3 regions of the Paenibacillus rhizoplanae genome follow, and region 1 is predicted to be linked to each of the others. Evidence: riboswitches for the same ligand, from Rfam matches in the RefSeq annotation. Region 1 holds a riboswitch; each other region holds the start of a gene.

What was found. A riboswitch is a leader RNA that binds a small molecule or an ion and turns the genes downstream of it on or off. The one in region 1 is predicted to bind cyclic di-GMP.
Region 2: another riboswitch for cyclic di-GMP. It lies ahead of ACFSX3_RS17480 (anti-repressor SinI family protein); the one in region 1 lies ahead of ACFSX3_RS27015 (PA14 domain-containing protein).
Region 3: another riboswitch for cyclic di-GMP. It lies ahead of ACFSX3_RS31975 (choice-of-anchor A family protein); the one in region 1 lies ahead of ACFSX3_RS27015 (PA14 domain-containing protein).

The regions. Positions count from the first base shown of each region.
Region 1 is NZ_JBHUKY010000068.1:161,106-168,520, forward strand. It holds gene ACFSX3_RS26995 (glycosyltransferase family 4 protein) at 1-319, shown strand, start outside; gene ACFSX3_RS27000 (glycosyltransferase) at 422-1,522, shown strand; gene ACFSX3_RS27005 (UDP-glucose dehydrogenase family protein) at 1,527-2,867, shown strand; gene ACFSX3_RS27010 (sugar phosphate nucleotidyltransferase) at 3,895-5,268, shown strand; cyclic di-GMP riboswitch class I at 5,406-5,486, shown strand; gene ACFSX3_RS27015 (PA14 domain-containing protein) at 5,501-7,415, shown strand, end outside.
Region 2 is NZ_JBHUKY010000030.1:47,696-55,110, reverse strand. It holds gene ACFSX3_RS17485 (2-oxoglutarate dehydrogenase E1 component) at 1-1,120, opposite strand, end outside; cyclic di-GMP riboswitch class I at 1,616-1,719, shown strand; gene ACFSX3_RS17480 (anti-repressor SinI family protein) at 1,754-1,897, shown strand; gene ACFSX3_RS17475 (helix-turn-helix domain-containing protein) at 2,043-2,375, opposite strand; gene ACFSX3_RS17470 (TasA family protein) at 2,635-3,225, opposite strand; gene ACFSX3_RS17465 (TasA family protein) at 3,265-3,861, opposite strand; gene sipW (signal peptidase I SipW) at 3,961-4,563, opposite strand; gene ACFSX3_RS17455 (hypothetical protein) at 4,565-5,890, opposite strand; gene ACFSX3_RS17450 (aldo/keto reductase) at 6,455-7,415, opposite strand, start outside.
Region 3 is NZ_JBHUKY010000104.1:1,414-8,828, reverse strand. It holds gene ACFSX3_RS31980 (alpha/beta hydrolase) at 1-406, opposite strand, end outside; gene ACFSX3_RS31975 (choice-of-anchor A family protein) at 1,102-4,005, opposite strand; cyclic di-GMP riboswitch class I at 4,088-4,180, opposite strand; gene ACFSX3_RS31970 (hypothetical protein) at 4,937-5,302, shown strand; gene ACFSX3_RS31965 (ASCH domain-containing protein) at 5,666-6,088, opposite strand; gene ACFSX3_RS31960 (DUF2278 family protein) at 6,186-6,938, shown strand; gene ACFSX3_RS31955 (hypothetical protein) at 6,917-7,415, opposite strand, start outside.

The DNA of each region.
Region 1 (7,415 bases):
GGATTTACTGATTCATACGTCGATCACCCCTGAGCCGTTCGGCCAGGTTATCGTCGAAGGTATGGCGGCCGGACTGCCGGTGATCGCCTCCAATGAAGGCGGACCGGTGGAGATTGTGGTTCCTGGTGAGACAGGACTGCTGATCCAGCCCGGAGATGCTACTGTACTTGCAGATTCCATCACCTGGATGCTGAACCATCCCGAAGAGCGTAGACGGATGGCGGACAATGGAATGAGACGGGTGAAAGAGCATTTTGTCATCGAGAACACGGTCAAGGACATCGTCGCTTACTACAAAGGTCTGCTGGCTGTCACCTGATCCTCCCGCTCACGATAATGATTAAGGCTTGCATCACATCTGTTTCAGCCATGCGTTCACTGCTTGATGATGCTGCTCCAAAAAACTTTGAGGATGATTCACATGAAAATTGCGATAGCGCACGATTATTTAATCCAGATGGGCGGGGCGGAACGGGTGGTGGAGGTCTTTCATCACATGTATCCGGAAGCTCCGATCTTCACAACGGTTTTTAACGGAAGCCGCCTGACCGATAACCTCAAAGACGCGGATATCCGCGCCTCCTGGCTGCAGAACATTCCGGGAGTGAAGCGGAATTTCAAAGGGGTGCTGCCGCTCTACCCTATGGCTGTCCGCGATTTGGACTTCAGCGGGTATGATATCGTCCTTAGCTCCAGCAGTGCTTTTATGAAAAGCATCCAGGTGCCCGAGTCCACCTTCCATCTGTGCTACTGTCATACGCCGATGCGTTTCGCCTGGGACTATGACACGTACATGGAGCGGCAATCGAATTCCGGGTTGTTTAAAAGACTGCTCAAGGTGTATATGCAGCGGCTCAAGAGCTGGGACCAGCGCACCTCCAAAAATGTAAATCAGTTCGTCGCCAACTCTTCTGTCGTGAAAACGCGGATTCAGAATTATTACCACCGGGATTCCGATGTCATCTTCCCGCCGATCAATACAGCCCGCTTCAGCAGCTCCTCGAACATTGGAGATTATTATCTGATTGTCTCGCGGCTGGTCTCCTACAAGCGGATCGATCTGGCGGTGGAGGCGTTCAACCGTAACGGGCTTAAGCTGTATATTGTCGGGGACGGACCGGACAGGAAGCGTCTGGAAGGCATGGCTAAGGGGAATGTATCTTTTCTGGGCCGGCTGGAGGATGAGGAAGTTACAGGGCTGATGTCCCAGTGCCGGGCGTTTGTTTTCCCGGGGGAAGAGGATTTCGGCATCACGCCGCTGGAGGCGAATGCCGCTGGAAGACCGGTCATCGCCTATCAGGCCGGGGGAGCGCTGGACACGATTATTCCATACGTTAACGGCGTATTTTTCCAGCACCAGGAAGTTGATGATTTGCTTAAGGCTATTGATGAGGTGGAGGCCTATGCGTGGGATATCGACCAGATTATGGGCCATGCACGCAAATTCGATGAGCAGGCGTTTATGGTTCAGTTCAAGCAGTATGTGGAACAGGCCTACGTCAATTTCCTAAAAGGAGGATGAAACTATGAAACTCGCAGTAATTGGTACCGGCTATGTAGGACTTGTATCAGGCGTCTGCTTCACCTTGAACGGGAATCATGTCATCTGTGTGGATAAGGATGAGGAGAAAATCAATAAGCTGAACCGGATGGAATCCCCCATCTATGAGCCGGGCATTGAGGCCTTGATCGAAATGAATCTGCGCGAGGGCCGGCTAAGCTTCTCGTCCGATCTTCAGGAGTCGGTCCGCCGCTCCGATATCGTTATTCTTGCCGTAGGTACTCCTTCACTGCCGGGCGGCGAAGCCGATCTGAGATACATTGAAGGGGCAGCTACCGAGATTGCCCAGGCGATGGAGGGCTACAAGATTATCATGACCAAGTCGACGGTTCCCGTTGGCACCAATGAGCGAATCCGCAAGCTGATCGCCTCCCATACAAATCATCCCTTCGATATCGTCTCTGCCCCTGAATTCCTCCGTGAAGGCTCTGCGATCCGCGACACGCTTCATCCCGACCGAATTGTCATCGGACTCGATAATCCGGCGCTGGAGCCGACGATGCGTGAGCTTCATCAGGGATTTACGGACAACGTATTCGTTACAGATATCCGCAGCGCGGAGATGATCAAATATGCGTCTAACGCTTTTCTGGCTACGAAGATATCGTTCATTAACGAGATTGCCAACATTTGCGAAAAGGTAGGAGCTGATGTAACCGAGGTGGCAGAGGGGATGGGCATGGACCGGAGAATCGGATCTACCTTCCTGCAGGCCGGAATCGGCTATGGAGGCTCCTGTTTCCCGAAAGATACCAATGCGCTGATCCAGATCGCCGGCAATGTGGATTATGAGTTCAAGCTGCTCAAATCAGTCGTCGAGGTGAACAAAGGCCAGCGGTTCATGATCATCTCCAAGCTGCATGAATCTCTGGGCAGCCTGCGCGGCGCCGTAATCGGTATCTGGGGGCTTGCGTTCAAGCCTAATACCGATGATGTCCGCGAGGCACCGGCCCGCGAGATCGTCGAGGCGCTCGTCGCCGAGGGAGCAATTGTGAAGCTGTATGATCCTATTGCCGCGGACAACTTCCGTAAGGAATATGATCACCCGCAGCTCCGCTGGTGCGGACTGGCCGAAGAAGCCGCTGAAGGCAGCGACGCCGTCTGCCTGCTGACCGACTGGAGCCAGTTCAAGGAGATCAACCTGCACCAGCTGGCGGGAACCATGCGCCGCCAGGTGCTGATCGACGGCCGCAACGTCTATACCAAAGAGCAAATCGAAGGCACCGGCCTCGAGTACATCTCCGTCGGCCGCCCGCAGATGGGCGGGCTTAGCGGATTCTCCGCCAGCGTGGCTGGCGCGGTGTAGAGCGGCGATCCACTTGATGCGTTACGCCGAAAGTGGGCCGCACGGCGAATGAGTGGGATAAATCCCATTAAATGCGCCGAAAGCGGGCTGGACGGCGAATTGAGTGGGATAAATCCCATTAAATGCGCCGAAAGCGGGATGGATGGCGAAATGAGAGGGATAAATCCCATTAAATGCGCCGAAAGCGGGATGGATGGCGAAATGAGAGGGATAAATCCCATTAAATGCGCCGAAAGTGGGCTGCACGGTGAAATGAAGAGTATAAGTACCCTTGATTTATCGGATGATGGCCGAATGGAGCAAATGAGGAGCACAAATGCCCCTGATTTCTCAGATTCAGACTGAATGGAGCAAATGAGGAGCATTAGTGCACCTGATTTCTTGAGTGCGGGCCAAATGGAGCAACTGAGGAGCACAAGCAAGTGCCCAGTACTTAACTAACTAGCTTCTGCCGCCGCGAACTTGTGCGGCGAGCCCTTGGCACAAGAGTCTTGAATCCCGGTCTTGAATCCCGGTCTTGAATCCCGATCTTGAATCCCATTGTCTTGGATTCTATTGCCCATACTCTTGTTCTCTCCAGCCGCTAACTAAATCAGCGGCGACGCCTTGGAACAAGCGGCACTTAAGAGTCTTTGAGCCTTTGAATTTTTCTCCGCCGCAACAGTAGGCGGCAACCAGGGATTCAACTGCTGCCGCGCAAGCATAGCGGCCGCCCCGCTCCCCTTGCCGCTACCACAAGCGGCAATATCGGATCTTTAGCCGGGAGCTTCGCCTGCGGGCGAAGCGGATGTAAAAGCACAGCCTGTTATGAAATGGAGCGGAGAGGAATTTTGGAGCTGTAGGAGCGTTAGCGTCCGCCTTTGTCTCCGGATGTTATCTGCTGCAAGCAATATAATCAACAACATCTGGAGACAACAGCGGCCGTAAGCCCAAAATTCCTTGCAGCGACCCTCATAACAGGCGGGATTTTAACTCACAGCTCCGCAACAAGAAATACCCAATAACAATACGATATGGAGGGTTCACTATGAAACTAGTACTTCTATCAGGCGGCTCCGGCAAGCGGCTCTGGCCGTTGTCCAATGATTCACGCTCCAAGCAATTTCTGAAGGTACTGGAAAGCCCGGCAGGTGAACCGGAATCGATGGTACAACGGGTATGGAGACAGCTGGAGGAGAACGGCATGGCCGGGTCCTCTTATCTGGCGACCGGACGCAGCCAGGTGGAGATGATCCAGAGCCAGCTCGGCAGCGAAGTGCCGATCATCGTGGAGCCGGAGCGGCGGGATACCTTCCCGGCCATTGCGCTGACGGCGGCCTATCTGTATTCCATCGCGGGGGTGTCCCCAAGCGAGACCGTGGCGATTCTGCCGGTGGACCCATACGTGGAATCCTCCTTTTTCGAAACGGTGCTGCAGCTGGAGAACACCATGCTGGTGAGCGGGGCGAACCTGGCGCTGATGGGCGTAGTTCCCGAGCATGCTTCGGAGAAATACGGCTACATTATTCCAACCGGCGCAGATGCGGGGGCCAATGGTTACCTGCAGGTCAGCCACTTCCAGGAGAAGCCGGACCGTGTGCAGGCCGAGGAGCTGATCAGCCAGGGCGCGCTCTGGAACTGCGGAGTGTTCGCCTTCCGTCTGGGTTACCTGCTGGATATCCTGCAGCGCAAAGGGCTGCCGCTGAATTACGAAGAGCTGCAGAAGCAGTATAAGCTACTGTCCTCGATCAGTTTTGATTACGAAGTGGTGGAGAAAGAGGAGAACATCGTCGTACAGCCATACGCCGGATTCTGGAAGGACCTGGGTACCTGGAACACCCTGACCGAGGAAATGACCAGCAACCATGTCGGCAAAGGCTTTGTGACCGCTGACTCCGAGGGCACCTGCCTCATTAACGAGCTGGATATTCCGATTACGGTAATCGGGGCGAAGGATCTAATTATCGCCGCCAGCCCGGACGGCATTCTGGTGACGCACAAGACTGAGAGTCCGCGGATCAAGGAAGTGCTGAAGTCTTTTGAACAAAGACCGATGTACGAGGAGCGCCGCTGGGGTCACTACAAGGTGATTGACTATGTGAAATATGACGAGGGCAACGAGGTGCTGACCAAGCGGATTTTCATCAATGAAGGTAAAAATATCAGCTATCAGCTGCATCACAAACGCAGTGAAATCTGGACCTTCATCAGCGGAGAAGCCAGCATTGTCATCAATGAGAAGATGCATACGGTGAAGGCGGGAGATGTGGTGCGGATACCGGAAGGAACCAAGCATGCCATTCTTGCTCTTACCGATGTGGAGTTCATTGAGGTGCAGACGGGGTCGGAGCTCGTAGAGGAGGATAACATTCGTATTACTCTGGACTGGGAGGATATAGCTCTACATCAGTTCATTTCGTAGGTCTAACTTATCTATTTAACCAAATGTTACAATTTCAAATCAGGCATTAAGAACTATTTTTTGGGAAAATTTCGACATTACTATACATTAAATTTGCATAGAGACGATACTTAAGGTAAGAGGGATTGATCCTTCCAAAACGACAATGGCAAACCTAATCGAAAGATAGGGACGCAAAGCTATAGGGCCTTCGCAAGAGTGGCAGCCTGGCTACCGAAAGGAAGAGAATATTGTGAAAACTTACCGTAAGTCTCGTTTGTTCTGCGCTGTGTTGTCGCTGGCCGTGGTATTGTCTGCTGTACCCGTGGGACTGGGAATCGCCCCTTCCACCGTCAAGGCTGCCTCCTCGGAGGGAGGGCCAGTGAACCCTAATGCCTCCCCTGAGGCGGTCAAGCTGTTGAACAATCTGTATGATATCTCGGGAAATGGAATCATTACAGGCCAGCATGACTATTTCGAGAGTCCTGATGAGCTGAGCAACAAGCTGAAGGGAACAAGCGGACAATACGCAGCACTACATGGTTATGAGCTTGGAGCCATCGGTGGACAGAGTGAGAGCGGAGTAGCTGCACAACGCAAAAACATCGTCTGGAGTGCGACGAACTGGTCCAGAGCGGGCGGAATTGTCGCCATGACCTTCCACCAGAACCTGCCGGGCACCAAGCACGAATGGTCCAATGTGCAGAAGTCAATCACCCAAGCGCAATTCAACAAATACGTAACCCCCGGCACTACAGAGTATAATGCGCTGATTACCGATCTGGATAAAGTAGCTGTCTCTCTGAAAAGTCTGCGGGATGCTAAGGTTCCGATCCTGTGGAGACCTTACCATGAAATGAACGGCGGCTGGTTCTGGTGGGGGAAGAAAGATAATTTTACAGCCCTGTGGAATATTATGTATGACCGGTTCGTGAACGTTCATCAGTTAAATAATCTGATTTGGGTTTGGAACCCGAATGCGCCGAATGCCAACTCTGATCCCTATGCACGGACCTATCCGGGCGCGGACAGAGTGGATGTGCTGGCAGCAGATATATATAATAACGACTACTCGAATAAATATCATGATGATCTGACCAGCCTGGCTGGCGGCAAACCGATCGGCATCGGCGAGAACGGCGAAATGCCGAACATCTCGAAGCTGAAGCTGACCCAGCAGAATTATGTGTTCATGATGAACTGGGGCAAGATGCTCTATGAGAATAACAGCACGGCGACGATCAAGAATTTCATGAATGACAGCTACACACTAACCCGTGACCAATATAAGGCCTGGTCTGCTCCGGCGGCGGCTCCTAAGCCAACCGCAACGCCGACGCCTACAGCAACCCCAACACCGACGCCAACAGTAACGCCGACACCAACCGCAACACCAATGCCAATTCCGACACCAACTGTTGCGCCGATTCCGAAGCCGGTCCCAACCTCCGGTGAGACGGAGAATAAGCCTGCTCAGAATGGCTTGCTTGGAGAATACTTCAAGAACATGACGCTCTCGGGGACGCCGGTTATGGTACGTAATGACGACGTCATCAGCTTCAATTGGCGTCAGGGTACGCCTAATGCTGCACTCGGCATAGACTACTTCTCGATCCGCTGGAGCGGCCAGATTAAGCCGGCTTACAGTGAGACCTATCAGTTCTATACTACATCGGATGACGGTATCCGCTTATGGGTGAACGGCACAGCCGTCATTGACAGCTGGGTGAAGCAGAGTGGAACTGCCCGCACAGGTAGCATACCCTTGACTGCCGGGCAACTGTACGATATCAAGGTAGAGTATTACGAGAATGCAGGCGATGCGAATGTCCATCTGATGTGGCAGAGCCCCAGCCAGGTGAAGGGAACCGTACCAGCAAGTGCGCTTTTCTCAACAATTAACACATCCATACCTGCTCCGGCTGCAACAGCAGTACCGACTCCGGTACCAGCAGCGACAGCAGCGCAAGTTCCGACAGCAACGCCGGCACCAGTAACGACACCAATGCCAACACCAACACTGACGCCAGTACCGACACCAACGCCAACACCGGTGCCTACGCCAACAGCAGCCCCTGTTCCCGTCCCTTCCCCTACAGCAACGCCGATGGATCTGCCGGTAGAAGTCCCTGCTGCCAATGGACTGTACGCGGAATACTTCAATAACA
Region 2 (7,415 bases), on a different contig from region 1:
CGACAATGCCCTCTCCAGGGAAGGCGGCATCGCCGTGCATCAGCACAGCCATGGCCTTGCTTGTATTCAGCTTAGGCATTCCCGGAGCGTTGCGCTCTTCCTGTGCGGCGCGTGTGAAGCCCTCGACTACAGGATTGACGAATTCAAGATGGCTCGGGTTATTGGCCAGCGTGATCCGGGTGCGTACGGTCTCGCCTTCGCGGACGGCACGGTCAGCCCCGAGATGGTACTTCACATCACCGCTCCAGCCGTAGGTCACGCCCATGGAGCCTTCCGAAGGGAACAGTTCTTTATTCGGCGAGTGATGGAACTCTGAGAAAATAATATCATAAGGCTTGCCCAGAATATGAGCCAGCACATTAAGTCTTCCGCGGTGGGCCATACCCATCAGGATATGCTCTGCGCCGTCATGCGCGGCAGCCCGCACAATCTCATCCAGCATCGGCACAAGGGCATCATTGCCCTCCAGGCTGAAGCGCTTTTGGCCGACGAAGGTCTTGTGCAGGAAGGTCTCGAAATGCTCCACCTGAATCAGCCGCTTCAGCAGCTCCTTGCGCTCCGTATTGTTAAGCGGGGCAGGGGAAGTCATCGATTCCGCCTGGCTGTTGAGCCAGCGCAGCTCGCGTTCATCATGTACATGCCCGAATTCATAGGCGATGGTCTGGGTATAGGCCTGGCGCATTCTGTGGACGGCATCCATCGCGGTATGCACATCCGCAGGGGCATTATCCCAGATCAGCGAAGCGGGCAGGGCATTAAGATCCTCGCGGGTAAGCTCGTAGGTCTCCAGCTCCAGCCATTTGGCCATCGGGTTCGTGCTGCGCTCCAGCGGGTCAATGTCTGCGGCCATATGGCCATATATACGAATATTGGCGATCAGCTTCGAGGCCTTGACAGCCTTCTTGAGCCACTGCGCATCTGCGGATACGGCAGGCCTTGGAGCCCTCTCGGCATCGGGTGCCAGTGGAGGGGGACCGGATACGGTGAAGAGATCGCGGTAATGTTGTTCAACAGAAGAGGGGTCTTTGACAAATTGCTCATATCTTTCTTGGATGTAGCCCAGGTTGGGGCCGTAGTATTTGCTCCATACTGTGTCGTTATAGGGCTCTTTGACTGCCATGAATAGGTCCTCCTAACGGATAAACTCCACGCGAGGCATCCAGTGTGCCACTTGGCGGAGCTGCAAATGTTTGCGGTTTCATTCTCATCCTATTGTGCTACTTTCCGGCGGGGTAATCAATTCATACTTTCGGTCAATCCGTTCGCAATTTGGCATGATTCATTACAGTATTCATACGGAACTATCATAAATAGAAAAAACTCACATAACTCTCCGTTATATAAACAAATGGGTAATTGTCTCTATACGATGGTGCGTGCAGCGGTAAGTCGGGGCGGTTAGAGTTCCCTTTAGTATATTTAAACTATTACATAGGGTTTGAACTTGGAACTGGAAATATTTATATAACCTGCTGGCAATTTCAGCTAAGTTTCCTCACATTTTAACATAAAAAAATTCCAGAAAACGACACACTAATCGCGTATGATCTTGTATAATGTTATTGCGGAGAACGGTTTCATCGATTCTTGCCAGATCCTTTCATGATGGAAAGGGTCCAGTAAAAGGTAAACCTGCCGAAAGACAGGGGCACAAAGTCTCGGATCTAAAGTAGAAATACTACAAAGTAGCAATACTACTATGATGGCCGGACTGCCTGGGGACGCGAAAATTCTAGGAGGAGATTTCTTGGATATGTCCAACCAGGGGAATGACGAGCTGCAGGCAGTTGATCTGGATTTGGAATGGGTAGACTTGCTGATGTCTGCCAAGCAGGCGGGGATCGCGGCGGAGGATATCCGCCGGTTTCTAAGCGAAAAGGCACTCCAGGCGATGTAAGGGCGGTCATCATTGTTCGGATACATACAGAAAAGGCACAGCGGCCGGTACGCTGTGCCTTTTCTGTATGCCTTTGAAAGGATGCCTTCGCCGAAGGTGGCCTCCCTGCCAAGTGAAGTCTTCCCGGCGGCATACAATACTACGTCTAGTTGTCCTTTTGATCCATGCGCCATTTCTGGTAATCGAGGAACTCCTTGAATTCCCGTTTGCTTATACCGGAGGCCATGGCCTCCTGAACCAGCCGGAACCATTCCCCGTCCAGAGCCTGTTCTTCCGTCTCTGCCAGCCCGCCATACAGCAGTGCATGAATGGATACCTGAAGCGCGTCAGCGATTTTTTCGATGAATTGAATGGAGGGGTTGGATTGAATGTTCCGTTCCACATTACTGAGGTATGATTTCGCCACATCAGCCTTATCCGCAAGCTCGGATAACGAATAGCCCTTCTCCAGCCGGAGTTTGTGGATGCGGCTTCCCATAGTATCTGACACGATTACAACGCCCTCCGTACTTTTTGGTAAAAGATAAGAATTTATAGGCTTCGCGCTATACATTCTCCTTATCTTTCTCGCTGAAACGGCACCGCCCGTTAAAGGGACAGCAAAGCCGTTTCCATTTGTAAGTATAACAAAAATCCGCAAATCGGACAAAATTCATTGAACCCGGCAGCCGGGAGAAAAGGAAAAGGCACACCCGGCCCGGTTGGGGAAGGATGTGCCGTCTTCATGGATTGCTGACCTACTTGGCTTCTCCCAGTCCTTGAAGTGCATCGAAGGTCCAGTTCAGAGCTAAGCCGTCACCCTGAAAAATGTTCTGATCGAGCGTGTTGTCTACGAATTCGAAAGCGATCTTGAAGGTCTTGGACCCGGCGGCGGCAATCCCTCCTGGCAGTACGCCTGCTGCTACGAGATCGTAGCTGGGGGTATTCTTCAGATCCTTCAGGGAGATCTCGGACAGCACATGACCGCTTAGTGAACCGCCGGTGTACGTACTATCTAGGAGCTTGACCTTGAAGTGGTCTCCGAGATCCTGGCCCGCGTTATCGCCCATGGCATCGGTCACGGTGTAAGTGGTGGCAAGCTTGAGGAGCTTGATATCCAGTGTGCCGTCATTGGACAAGGTGAAGGTGCGGACGGTGTAGTCTCCCGGCTTCAGATTCGTCAGCGCTACCGGAGTATTGAAGGAAGAGCCGAGCTTCAGCGTACCTGCGGCGAAGGTTGCCGTGCTGGTGGCTGTGGAGCTGAAGTAAGCGAAGGTGCCCCCGCCGATTAAAGACAAACCTAGTGCTGCCGATGCTACGCCAAGACCCAATGTTTTTTTGATACCCATGATTTATTTCCTCCTCGAATGGTTTGATTTGTTGTGGAATTATTTGAGACTGCCTTTTTCCTGGTTGGCTTCGAAATTCAGCGTCAGTGCAAGCGTATCGCCCTGATAATAGTTCTGCGGCTGGAGGGTCTCCTTGAAGGCAAACTGGATGGTCAGGTTATCCGAGGTACCGGCTTTAATGCCGGACTTCTCTCCGCCTAAGATCGCTCCGACAATTCCCCGGGCCACCAGATCGGGACTCTCCTGCTCCAGATCGGCCAGCGAGATGACCAGGAGCGGCGATTCTTTCTTATCCTTGTTCACGAGGAAGGTCACAATAATATCATCCTTGAAATTGTGGGAGCCGTTGTCTCCCTGAGCGTCTGTAATGGCGGATGAGGTGCGCAGTACCACTTTGGGAATATTGAGTGTCCCGTCATTTTTGAGTTTGAAGTCCCGTAAGACGGTATCACCCGGCTTGAGGTTGCTGAGATTAACAATGACGGAGGGATCAGATTGAAGTGATAAGGTTCCGTTGTTAAAAGAAGCTGAGGAAGTAGAAGTGCTGCTGAAGTAAGCGAAGGTGCCTCCGCCGACCAGGGTCAAGCCTAATGCTGCCGATACAACGCCGAGACCTAATGTTTTTTTGACGTTCATTTGTTCATCCCTCTCTTATGAGTCTGCTTTGTGCATAGCCGGTGCTTCCGGCAAGCTGTATTGTGGCTCCACGTTTCGTAAACGGGAGAGGACAATCGATCATTGTATGAGGTCAGTCAAAGTATCCGGCCCGCCGCCGCTGGTTGCGGAAGACGAGACGTTCTTCTTTTCCAGTGCCGCAACGGCCTTCCATGAAGAATACAGCGCGTAGAGGAGCAGAAGCAGTCCGGGAATAATCATCAGCACTACGCTTCCGGCTTTGGAGACTGCGAAGCTCATGGCATAGCCCACATAGGGGACGGTTACGCCGGTATACTCACCTACCACATTCGTGGAGCTGACGGCGGCGGTGTCGGCTGAATCATTATTGTCGCCCTTGGTAGTGTAGCTGGCTTCCCCCAGAGCACTGTTCAGCTCGGCAGCGACCACGCGGTGGGTGATCAGAATGTTATCGGGATTCAAAAAAGTGATCACATCGCCCTTCTGGAACCGGCTCATGTCCCCGCCCGGCTTAATGCCCACAATGGAACCGGTCTGAATGCCGGGCTCCATGGAGCCGGATAATACCGTCTTGATCTGGTAGCCGAAGAAGGTGGGCTCGCCGCCGGAGGCTTTGGAGATGACAACGGCTGTGATTAGCACCAGGAACACTATAAGAATCAGAGTGGAAATTATCGTATTGACTATTTTTCGGATGCGCATCTTATTCGCCGCCTTTGCTGGGTTCAGATTGTGGAGCCGGTGTAGCTGTAGGAGCAGGCTGCCCGCCGTCTATCACAGTGCCCGGAATTGGAATTTCGCTGCCGGGTTCATAATCTGGAGTCGCTTCCGGTAAAAGAATCTCAGGCGCCGGAGTGGCAGCCGGAGCAATAACCTCTGCTGCTGCTGAAGCTGTGGGGACTGGATTGTCCTGTACAGGAGCTGTGGGAGCGGGCTGCTCTCCCGGCTGGCTTTTGTCAGGAAGACTGGTTGCGGCCGGTTGGTTCTGGGCTTGTTCATGCTCCAGCTTCAGCTTCAGCGCTTCGTCAGCAGCCTTCTGCTTCTCTAAGGCGAGCCGTTCGGCTTCCTCCGCTCTGGATTTATCGGCCTTTTCAAGCGCCAGGCGTTCCTCTTCCTCTTGCTGTGCCTTTGCTTTGTCCTCAAGGGCCGTCTTGGCTTCAGCGATCTCTGCCAGCCGTTCCTGCAAGGTGTGGATGGTGGAGGACAGGGTATCTTTGGACGCCGTTAATTCGCTATTCATCTGCTCATACGTGTTCAGCAGCGCGGGGGATACCTGCGAATCTGCCTGATAGGCGCTGGTTACGAACGAGAGGATAGGCTCCTCAGCAGGGAAGCTGTAGTCATCCTCCCGGAGCAAGACACGGTCCGGATTGCCGGTGGGCAATGATCCGCCGATATCATGGATCGTGCCAAGGTAATGCATAATTCCGCTTAACGTCTCTGCCAGCGATTCCGATAGAATCCCGCTTTGATGAAGACTCTCCTGAAGCTGGTCGAAGAACTGTGCGTCACGGATTTCCAGACAGTTAGGGTCGAGATTCACCATATATCCTCCGAGCTTGTGCAGAATGGCCGCTGCATGGCCAATTTCCTGCAAAATTTGTTGCCAGACCATCCCATTGAAGCTCAGTTGCTTCTCCAATAGGTCGATCTCGCTGCCAGCTTGAGTGAGCTCAGCCGAGAGTTCGCCAGCCGCCTGATCCAGCTCCGTAAGCGATAGCTCTCCGGTAGCGACAGAAGTGTTGTACACTCCACTGATGCTATGGCTGCCAAGGGAAGATTTCAGCTCCATGAGGGTGCTTAGGTGCCCGCTGAATTCCGATAGCAGCTGTTCAATCTGACCCGGGAATACCGAGCACAGTCCGATGGAGCTGATCTGTTCCTGGGAGGTTTTGAACTCTCCATAGGTACTGCCGATCTGGCCCGAGGTGTACATCAGAAGCACGGATACCGCCATACCTGATTGCAGAATCCGCAGGCCGAGATTCCTGGCTTTTCGTTTGCGCCGCTTGGCAGATCTGGGGTACATAGCTAAGCCCCCTCTCAACTTGCTAATGAGTTATTCGTTATATTCGTTCTTTATAAAGAACGTTCTCGTAAGCAAATCATACACTGCGCCGCTTGGAAAAGAAAAATGTTAATTTCAGCGAAATGTTCGCAATAAAGTACGAATTGAGTGGGATATCTCGCTGTAACTGCGGTTATCGCTGTTTTTCACAAATGTTCTTTATAGAGAACAGTCGGCGGGCGTGGCTGGGAGGAGCGGAGAAAGGTGAGGGGGAGACTAGGGGGAGGTAAAGTGCATAGAGTTATTCGCTGATAGTGGGCGAGTGGTGGAAATGAGGGGCAATAGTGCCCCTGAATGGGGCGAAAGCCGGCGGCGAGCGTGAGGGGTGTGGGCCCAATGTATGCGAAAAACCAAACACAATTCGGATGCTGCACCAGTTGGCTAAATGATGGGGGTCTAGTGTATTCCGCCGCAAAGAAGGTACTATCCATACAAGGACAGTACCTCTCCGCTAGTTTTATGAAAATGTACGGTTTCAATGAATCTGAACCTGTTCATTCATGAGATTTCCAGTAAAATCCAATCTTAAGGAAGCTTCTCCCCGCGCGAGGTGACGTACAGCTCATACCATTCCTTGCGGGACAGCTCTAGCTGGTCTGCGCCTGCACAGGCGGCGATCCGCTGCGGATTCACGGTGCCGATGACGGGTTGGATGGCTGCGGGATGCGTCATTAGCCAAGCCAGCACGATGGCTTCGGGTGTCGTAGCCTTCTCGTCAGCAAGTCTCCGTACCATGGCCGCTGTATTCACAACATTCTCCGGCTGGCCTTCAAGCGGCCGTCCGCTGAAGAGTCCCTGGGCCAGCGGGCCCCAGGCCTGAAGCTGGATATTCCCGGCACGGCAATACTCCATGGTGCCCTCCGGGAACGTAATGTCCTTCCACGGGTCGCGGTTCACGCTGAGTACGGCGTCAACCCAGCTGATCCGGGACAGGCTCATATGCAGCTGATTGACAATGAACGGCTCGTCGCAATAAGTCTGTAACAGCTGGATCTGGGCAGCACTCATGTTGGAGACACCGAAGTGGCGCACCTTGCCGGAGGCCTTGAGCTGATGTAGCGCTTCCGCTACCTCTTCGGGGTCCATTAGCGGATCGGGTCGGTGCAGCAGCAGAATATCTATATACTCTGTGCCCAGCCGTGCGAGAGTTCCATCGACGCTGGACAAAATGTGCTCCCTGGAGAGGTCGAAGCTATTGGAGATATCGCCTGGCTCCATCAGCTTGATGCCGCATTTCGACTGGAGGAGGATGTCCCCGCGCAGCCCCGGCCGTTCCTTGAAGATCTGCCCGAATACCTTCTCCGCCTTGCCGCGGGTATAGATATCCGCATGATCAAAAAAATTAATGCCTATAGACAGCGCCGCATCCAGCGCCTCATGTCCCTGCTTCATATTCGAAGCGGTGACCGGTTCGCGGTCCCAGCCGCCGCCCAGCCCCATGCAGCCCAGGGCGATACGGCTGGAGGGTATGCCGCGCCGGTTAAGG
Region 3 (7,415 bases), on a different contig from region 1:
AATCTCCTTCGCTTTTCCCGTGTCCTCTAGCATCAGGCAACAGCACATTGTACCCCAGGTTCTCATAATAGTTCTTAGCGGTCGCTCCCATATCCTTGGCCTTCCCGGAATACCCGTGGGCAACAATGACCGTCCGTCCGGCAGCACGCTCTGACGCCAGATAATAGCCTTGCATCTTGAGCCCCTCCTCAGACACCAGCTCTACCTCACGGAAGGTCTGCCGGGACACCCACTCCGCCCCTTCTCCCCACGAAGCTCCGGCCACCGGCGGCGGATCGATCTTAAGGTCTGGAGTCTTGGCCAGGAATTCCTTAGGGGCCCGCCTAATGGCTACTCCATAAAAATAGATTCCGGCATATCCCACCCCTGCGGCCACGACGATCAGCGCCACAAGCAGGTATAGCATCCACATCAACGTTCCTCCTTTAGTAAGCAACCCTTCCCAGTCAGGGAAAAGCATCTCTTGCTTAGTGTAATTTGAGCCTAGTATAGCACGGGAGTACGGCCAACTAAAAATACAGCCGAGACGCCCTGTTTTTTAGTGTATTTTGTAATGGAGTATGAATTACGGCGACGCTTAGAAGCACGCTCCGCAAACGGAACGTTGTTCCAATCGCTCTTGTATCCAGATTTTTTTATTCCCCTAATCGGTGAAAATCCGGATACAAAGGCGACCGCTCCGCTTCTCCACAATCATTCCGCCCGCTCCGCTGTTTAAGAGTGGGAGTATCAAAAGGAACAAAATGCTTGCGGCATCGCCATTGTAGTCGGTTTTTCCACCATATCCGACCCACACGCCTCTGCCGCACCGAATGTAGTCGGTTTATCGACCATAATCAGCCCAGATGACCACGCGCTGTCCATGTGTTCAGTGAAATCAGCGAAGTCATTCCTATTCCTGATCCAGAATATAGTCATCCTGCGGATGCTCCAAGACACTTATCCCCAACTATATGCACAACTTATCCACATCGGACGTAAATCATAATTTTCTAATCAAAAGAAAGAGCTGCTTCCAGGAGAACGTCTTCTCCGAAAGCAGCCCTTGTCAAATTACAGGATCACCGTTTGTTTGTATAAAACTCAGCTAGGATGATTCACTTACTTACGTTTGCTGTTTCTGGTTGTTCTTCTAAGAATCAAGCCCAGACCCGCTAGTGCCAAACCGGCAAAATAATAAGGTGCAGGACTAGATTCGCCCGTCTTCGGCAGAGTCCCTTCCACAGGCACACCGCCTAGAGGAACTTCATCATCAATAATGACTACATCGGGTGCCGGTTCCGCTGACGGCGTTGACTCCGGTGTTGCTGCTATTGGCGCAACCGCAACAGCCGGTGTCGGCGTTGGTGCCGGTACTGTTGTAGCTATTGGAGTTGCTACAGGTCCAAGCGGCAGCGGATCATCATTCACAGCCACATCATTGCTCACGATAAATCCGATAATCGGAGTCGGCGTAGGCACTGGAGGGAAACTGAACGGCGGCGATATTGGCGCTGGCGTTGTTACTGGTGTTGGATCTGGTGTTGGCGTTGGTGTCGGCGGCGGCGTCGGCGTTGGTGTCGGCGTCGGCGTTGGTGTCGGCGTCGGCGTTGGTGTCGGCGTTGGTGTCGGCGTCGGCGTTGGTGTCGGCGTAGGCGTTGGTGTCGGCGTCGGCGTTGGTGTCGGCGTTGGTGTCGGCGTTGGTGTCGGCGTTGGTGTCGGCGTCGGCGTTGGTGTCGGCGTTGGTGTCGGCGTCGGCGTTGGTGTCGGCGTCGGCGTTGGTGTCGGTGTCGGCGTTGGTGTTGGTTCTACCGTAGGTGTTGGTGTCGGTGTCGGTTCTACCGTCGGTGTTGGTGTCGGTTCTACCGTCGGTGTTGGTGTCGGTGTTGGTTCTACCGTCGGTGTTGGTGTCGGTGCCGGCGTTGGTGTCGGCTCTACCGTTGGCGTCGGTGTTGACTCTGGTGTCGGTGTCGGCGTTGGTTCTACCGTCGGCGTTGGTGTCGGTACTGCCGTTGGCGTTGGTGTCGGCTCTGCCGTTGGTGTTGGTGTCGGCTCTGCCGTTGGTGTTGGTGTCGGTACTGCTGTTGGTGTCGGCGTTGGTTCTACCGTCGGCGTTGGCGTCGGCTCTGCCGTTGGTGTTGGTGTCGGCTCTGCCGTTGGTGTTGGTGTCGGTACTGCTGTTGGCGTTGGTGTTGGCACTGCTGTTGGTGTCGGCGTTGGTTCTACCGTCGGCGTTGGCGTCGGCTCTGCCGTTGGTGTTGGTGTCGGTACCGCCGTCGGCGTTGGCGTCGGCTCTGCCGTTGGTGTTGGTGTCGGCGTTGGTGTCGGTACCGCCGTTGGCGTTGGTGTCGGTTCTGCTGTCGGCGTTGGTGTCGGTACCGCTGTTGGCGTTGGTGTCGGTACCGCTGTTGGCGTTGGTGTTGGCACTGCTGTCGGCGTCGGTGTCGGTACTGCCGTTGGTGTTGGCGTCGGCTTCACGGTTGGTGTTGGCGTCGGCTTCACGGTCGGTGTCGGCGTCGGCTTCACGGTCGGCGTTGGTGTTGGCTTCACGGTCGGCGTCGGCGTCGGCTTCACGGTTGGCGTTGGTGTCGGCTTCACAGTTGGCGTTGGCGTCGGCTTCACAGTTGGCGTTGGTGTCGGCTTCACGGTCGGTGTTGGCGTCGGCTTCACAGTTGGCGTTGGTGTCGGCTTCACGGTTGGTGTTGGCGTCGGCTTCACGGTCGGCGTCGGCGTCGGCTTCACGGTCGGCGTTGGTGTTGGCTTCACGGTCGGCGTCGGCTTCACGGTTGGTGTTGGCGTCGGCTTCACGGTCGGCGTCGGCGTCGGCTTCACGGTTGGTGTTGGCGTCGGCTTCACAGTCGGTGTCGGTGTCGGCTTCACGGTCGGTGTTGGCGTCGGCTTGACTGTTGGTGTTGGCTTTGGAGTTGGAGTGCACACAGGTGTCGGGCTAGGTTTTACTGTTGGTGTAGGTTTCACTGTAGGTGTAGGCTTTACCGTCGGTGTTGGCTTCACGGTTGGTGTTGGTGTCACCGTCGGCGTTGGCTTCACTGTAGGTGTTGGTGTTACCGTTGGCGTTGGCTTCACGGTTGGCGTTGGTGTAGCCGTTGGTGTCGGTGATGGACTAGGTGTCGGCGTTGCGGTCGGCGTCGGACTCGGCGGCGGCCCCTCTCCTTCGTACAATCCCAGGTGCATCTCTACCCCGCCGCTAAAAGATTTTGCAATCAGGGTTCCGTACAGCTCTGCTCCGGCATAATGAACATCCGCTCTAGGTGCGAGGATCGTCCCGAAGAATGAGGTATATTCGATATTCACCTCAGAGGCTTCGTAAAAGTTGAACAATACTTGACTGGCTCTGCCGTTACTCATTGAAAAGCTCGGCACATTGACTGTAGACCCGCTTATATTAATAATCAGCGTAGCGTTCTGGGCAATGTTGAATTCGATATAGTTGGTCTTCGCCAGTGTCGAAGCATCCAAATGAACTACATTGAAACGATCCGGTGCACTTATCTTGAGCTGTCCATAATGATTATCGCCAATCTCATTCGTGTCGGCCAAAGCCCCATACTCTGTGGATCGGGAGATCAGCATCCGCTGCTCGGCTGCAAAATCAATCGGGCTGGCATTTTTCTTCCCGCCCTTGATGTTGACACCAGGCTCATTGGCTGTAAAGCTATCCCCAAATACCACATTCCCATAGATCTCTCCACTACCTGAATGTACAAAATTCTTACCGGCCACAAGTACATCCGTCGGAGCAACATCCCTGTATGCTCTGGCTACTCCGTAACCTCCGGAGAGGGTAATGTCCCCTGCCGCTGCCAGGCGGCCCTCAATCTGATCATTGGCTTGTTTAAAATCCCCGAGGATAAAAGCATTAAAATTCCCTGCGACACCCAAAACCGGTGTTGGCGTATACGGTACCCCTGAAGCTGCTCTAACATCCGTCCCCCACGTAAAGGCACTGGATAAGGTCAATAGGCCCGCCATAATGATGGCGGCTGTTTTACGCACTCTTTTCTTCAATAGTCCACACCTCCTAGTTACTATTCTATGAATCTGTCACGAGACTATAACAACAAAAAAGACCGCCAAGAAGGGTTAGCTTCACGGCGGCCGGACGACCCTAGCCTCAACTTTTGAGACAGTAGATTCCTGACTTTGCGTCCCGTTCTTTCGATACGGTTTGCGTTTGTACATGATTTCGATATGAAATTATAATTTGCTTATGTAAATTCATTGTTGAGTCTATGACATTTGTTACTTTTGTACTAATTTCAGTTTATCCGCTCTCACACCCTATTGTCAATCCACTCCCAGTATATTTTTTGAAATTATTTTTTACGATGGTTCCTCATTGATCCCTTGTACCGTAAGGGTTAAGGGACAGTCCCTTTTTTATCTAGTGACGAAAAAAGTCGAGAAATCAGAGGATTGGCTGTAGCCGTTTGTCTCTCTTTTCTATAATACTATCAATTTATATCATTAAAATTTGATACATTCGTCCTATTTTATCGCCCTCAGCCCACCTCTACTCATCATCTGCTCCTGTTCAATGCAATTTTACCTATTTATGAGCATCTCAGCTCATAAAAAAAGTGCCGCCCATAGGGACGACACCTGCAAATAGAATTCATATATTTTGAATAAAAATGTCGCCTAGGCAGACCCGAACAGCTGAACCCAGCCAATCATCGATACCCAGAGCGGAACACTTAGAATGATCCCGAATACTAAACCACGGCGGAGACTTCCTTCATGACTCATTGCCATTCTCCTTTGAGCTGAAATTTTTTAATCCTCTATCTTTAATATTTCAATTTTAATATAAAATAATTCATTCTATTTTATTGTGAAAAATGTCACATTATTAGGATTAGTTTATAAAACCCATTGATTATTTTTTGAAGGATGAGTTACAATGCGAATATACGTTCTCTTCGAGGGGTTGAGAAGGATGCAAAGAGCAGAGAGCCAGGACAACCTGCTGGTCAAATCCTATATTTTGCTGCCGCTTATTCTATCCGCCTTCGAGCGCGATGCTTCTGCTATATCCTCAGAGCTGCGCACGCCTGCGCCTTATCTGGAGGTGATCCAGACGGCCGTCCATGCCGCTTCTGCCGATCTGCGGGAGGTCCGTGCCGGGATGCGCGCCCGTGGTCTGAAGGTCTATGAACAGCAGCGGCTGGAGGCAGGCGTTGAAGCCAAATTCATCTGTAGGGGTTATCACGAGCGGATGCTGCTGCTGGATGATGTGATTGCCGCCCAGGCCACTCTGCATATGCGCAGATATCTGGGTATGGAGAAGATGAAGCAGCGCTAACAAAAGAAGCCTGCCGCAAGCGGCAGACTTCTACATCAAATGATCGCCCGGATGCGGCTACATTAATAACGTCCAATACCCCAACGTGCCGCATATAACCACTACAGCTACCGGGTACAGGATTCTCCGGCTTACCTGATCCCTGAACGCAAGAAACAAACAAAGCATACAAAGCCATGCAATTAGAAGGCTTCCCATCTATTATGCATACGCTCCTTCCCGGCATTCCTGCCCCTCTCCAGCGGTAGACCGCCTCAGAGCACAACTATCCTTATATATAGGAAGATTTCCCGCCGAATATCCCAATTATACCAGCTGGCAGCCAATCTGGAGCAATTTTTCTTCACATTGCCGTCAGGAAATTCACAATTCCTCTTCCAGCACAGGATATTCCCAGAACCCCAGGCGTCCCTTAGCAGATATAGGATGTACCAGCGGAACAACCTCTTCCAGCTTCCAGGCATACCTTCCCTCGGCATAATTGCCGAATACATATTCATTGCCACCCGGCCAGCCCTGCTGCACCAGCTCCGGCGTCACCTCACAGCAATCCGCAATGCGGCTGACTGCAATGATCTTGCCCGTTGGCAGATTGTCTGCAGTGTAGCCATGACGGGCAAGCAACGACTGATACGGCTCCGTCCGGCAGATCGCCCTATTCACCTGCATCCCGGCATGGATGGCTAACTCCCCCCGGTGGGCGGTCCGCCAGGTCCTGGTTTCGATTTGTTTTTCTCCCAGCGCAATTAACGTGGCCCACGGCTGGCGAATGGTCAGGCATTTCATAATGTAGCTTGCCTCCTCTGATGAACACCTTTTTACTCAGAATTACTATGGCCTTCTATGGGAAACAATAATAGCTAAGAAGGGGGACTGACGAACTATGGGTAACGGATTAGATCAAGGGTACGGGGTATTAAAATGCAAATTATCCAATGAGGATACCATATATAAGCTAGGTGTCAAAAATAATCATGTCCAGGTACTGGTTGAGGTTGAAGGTAATATTAATAAAAAGTACAGGGCGGCTATCAATATCAGATCAAGCGCTAAAGCGGAACATTTACCGGAGGACACTGCAAATCAGGTGCTTTATTATGTGGGCGAAGATTTCAAAGCGGAAGAAACGGACCGTTGGCTCACGCTTGAATCCGGCTTCACGAAGATCACCGGGCATAACCGGAGCCTTGCCCTTGATTATATCAGAGGAAACCTGGTGATTCCCAGTAAGATGGTAGCTCTGCCTAATACGAACCGGAATGAAGCTGAAGACAGCGATCCCCACAACAATCTGTATGATAAAATCACCTCTTATCTCAAGGAGGCACAGGAACAGGATGCAACCCTGTACGTATTCGGCGAGCCTTGGGGACCGGAAGAGGACAAGCCCGATAAGTATTTCGGCTTCACCCCCGGACGCGGCGTTCATAATATTCATATGAACCAAGGCAATGCGGGCGGGTACGCCAGTGAAAATGGCACATGGCAAGACGGCGGAGTCCTTATACATTTCGAGAATGAACACAGGTGGGTGGCTATCTTCCTGGCCTTCCAGTCCCAATCCTGGTGTACCAACGACCAGGGCGATGCCACCAAGCCGGTTAGTGAATGTAATCATACCAATGCTTTGTCATGAGCCAGCACCATCGCATTAACCGCTGATACGATATCCTTGGCATCCAGCTGTTCATCCATCTTCAAATGAAGTTGTAAGGTAGAGACTGGTGAAGGGTTAGCAGAAACGATGAGCTCGACCTCATGAGATGAAAGCACCTTTGCTTGCAGGATTTGCAGCCAGGGGATAAGATCCGGTAACGCTTTATCCTCCGAAGGACCAATTTCCATGCCATCCACCCCAATAGGTGAACGCCCGTCGAAATACTCAATCCTTAGCACAGGATAAGAGGGGAGACTGTTCCTCTTCGAGGTCCTAGCCGCTTCCAGCTGATGGCGGGAGGTTTGTTTACGACCGATAATTATATTCCACAAAACGATACAAAGAGAGGGAATGAAGAAGCAGAGCACCGCCAACCAACCACTGGAGGTCGTGACATAGACGGCAAAAAAGAGGGCTGCGGATAGAATCACAAGCAACCAGATGTTGAGCTCCTCC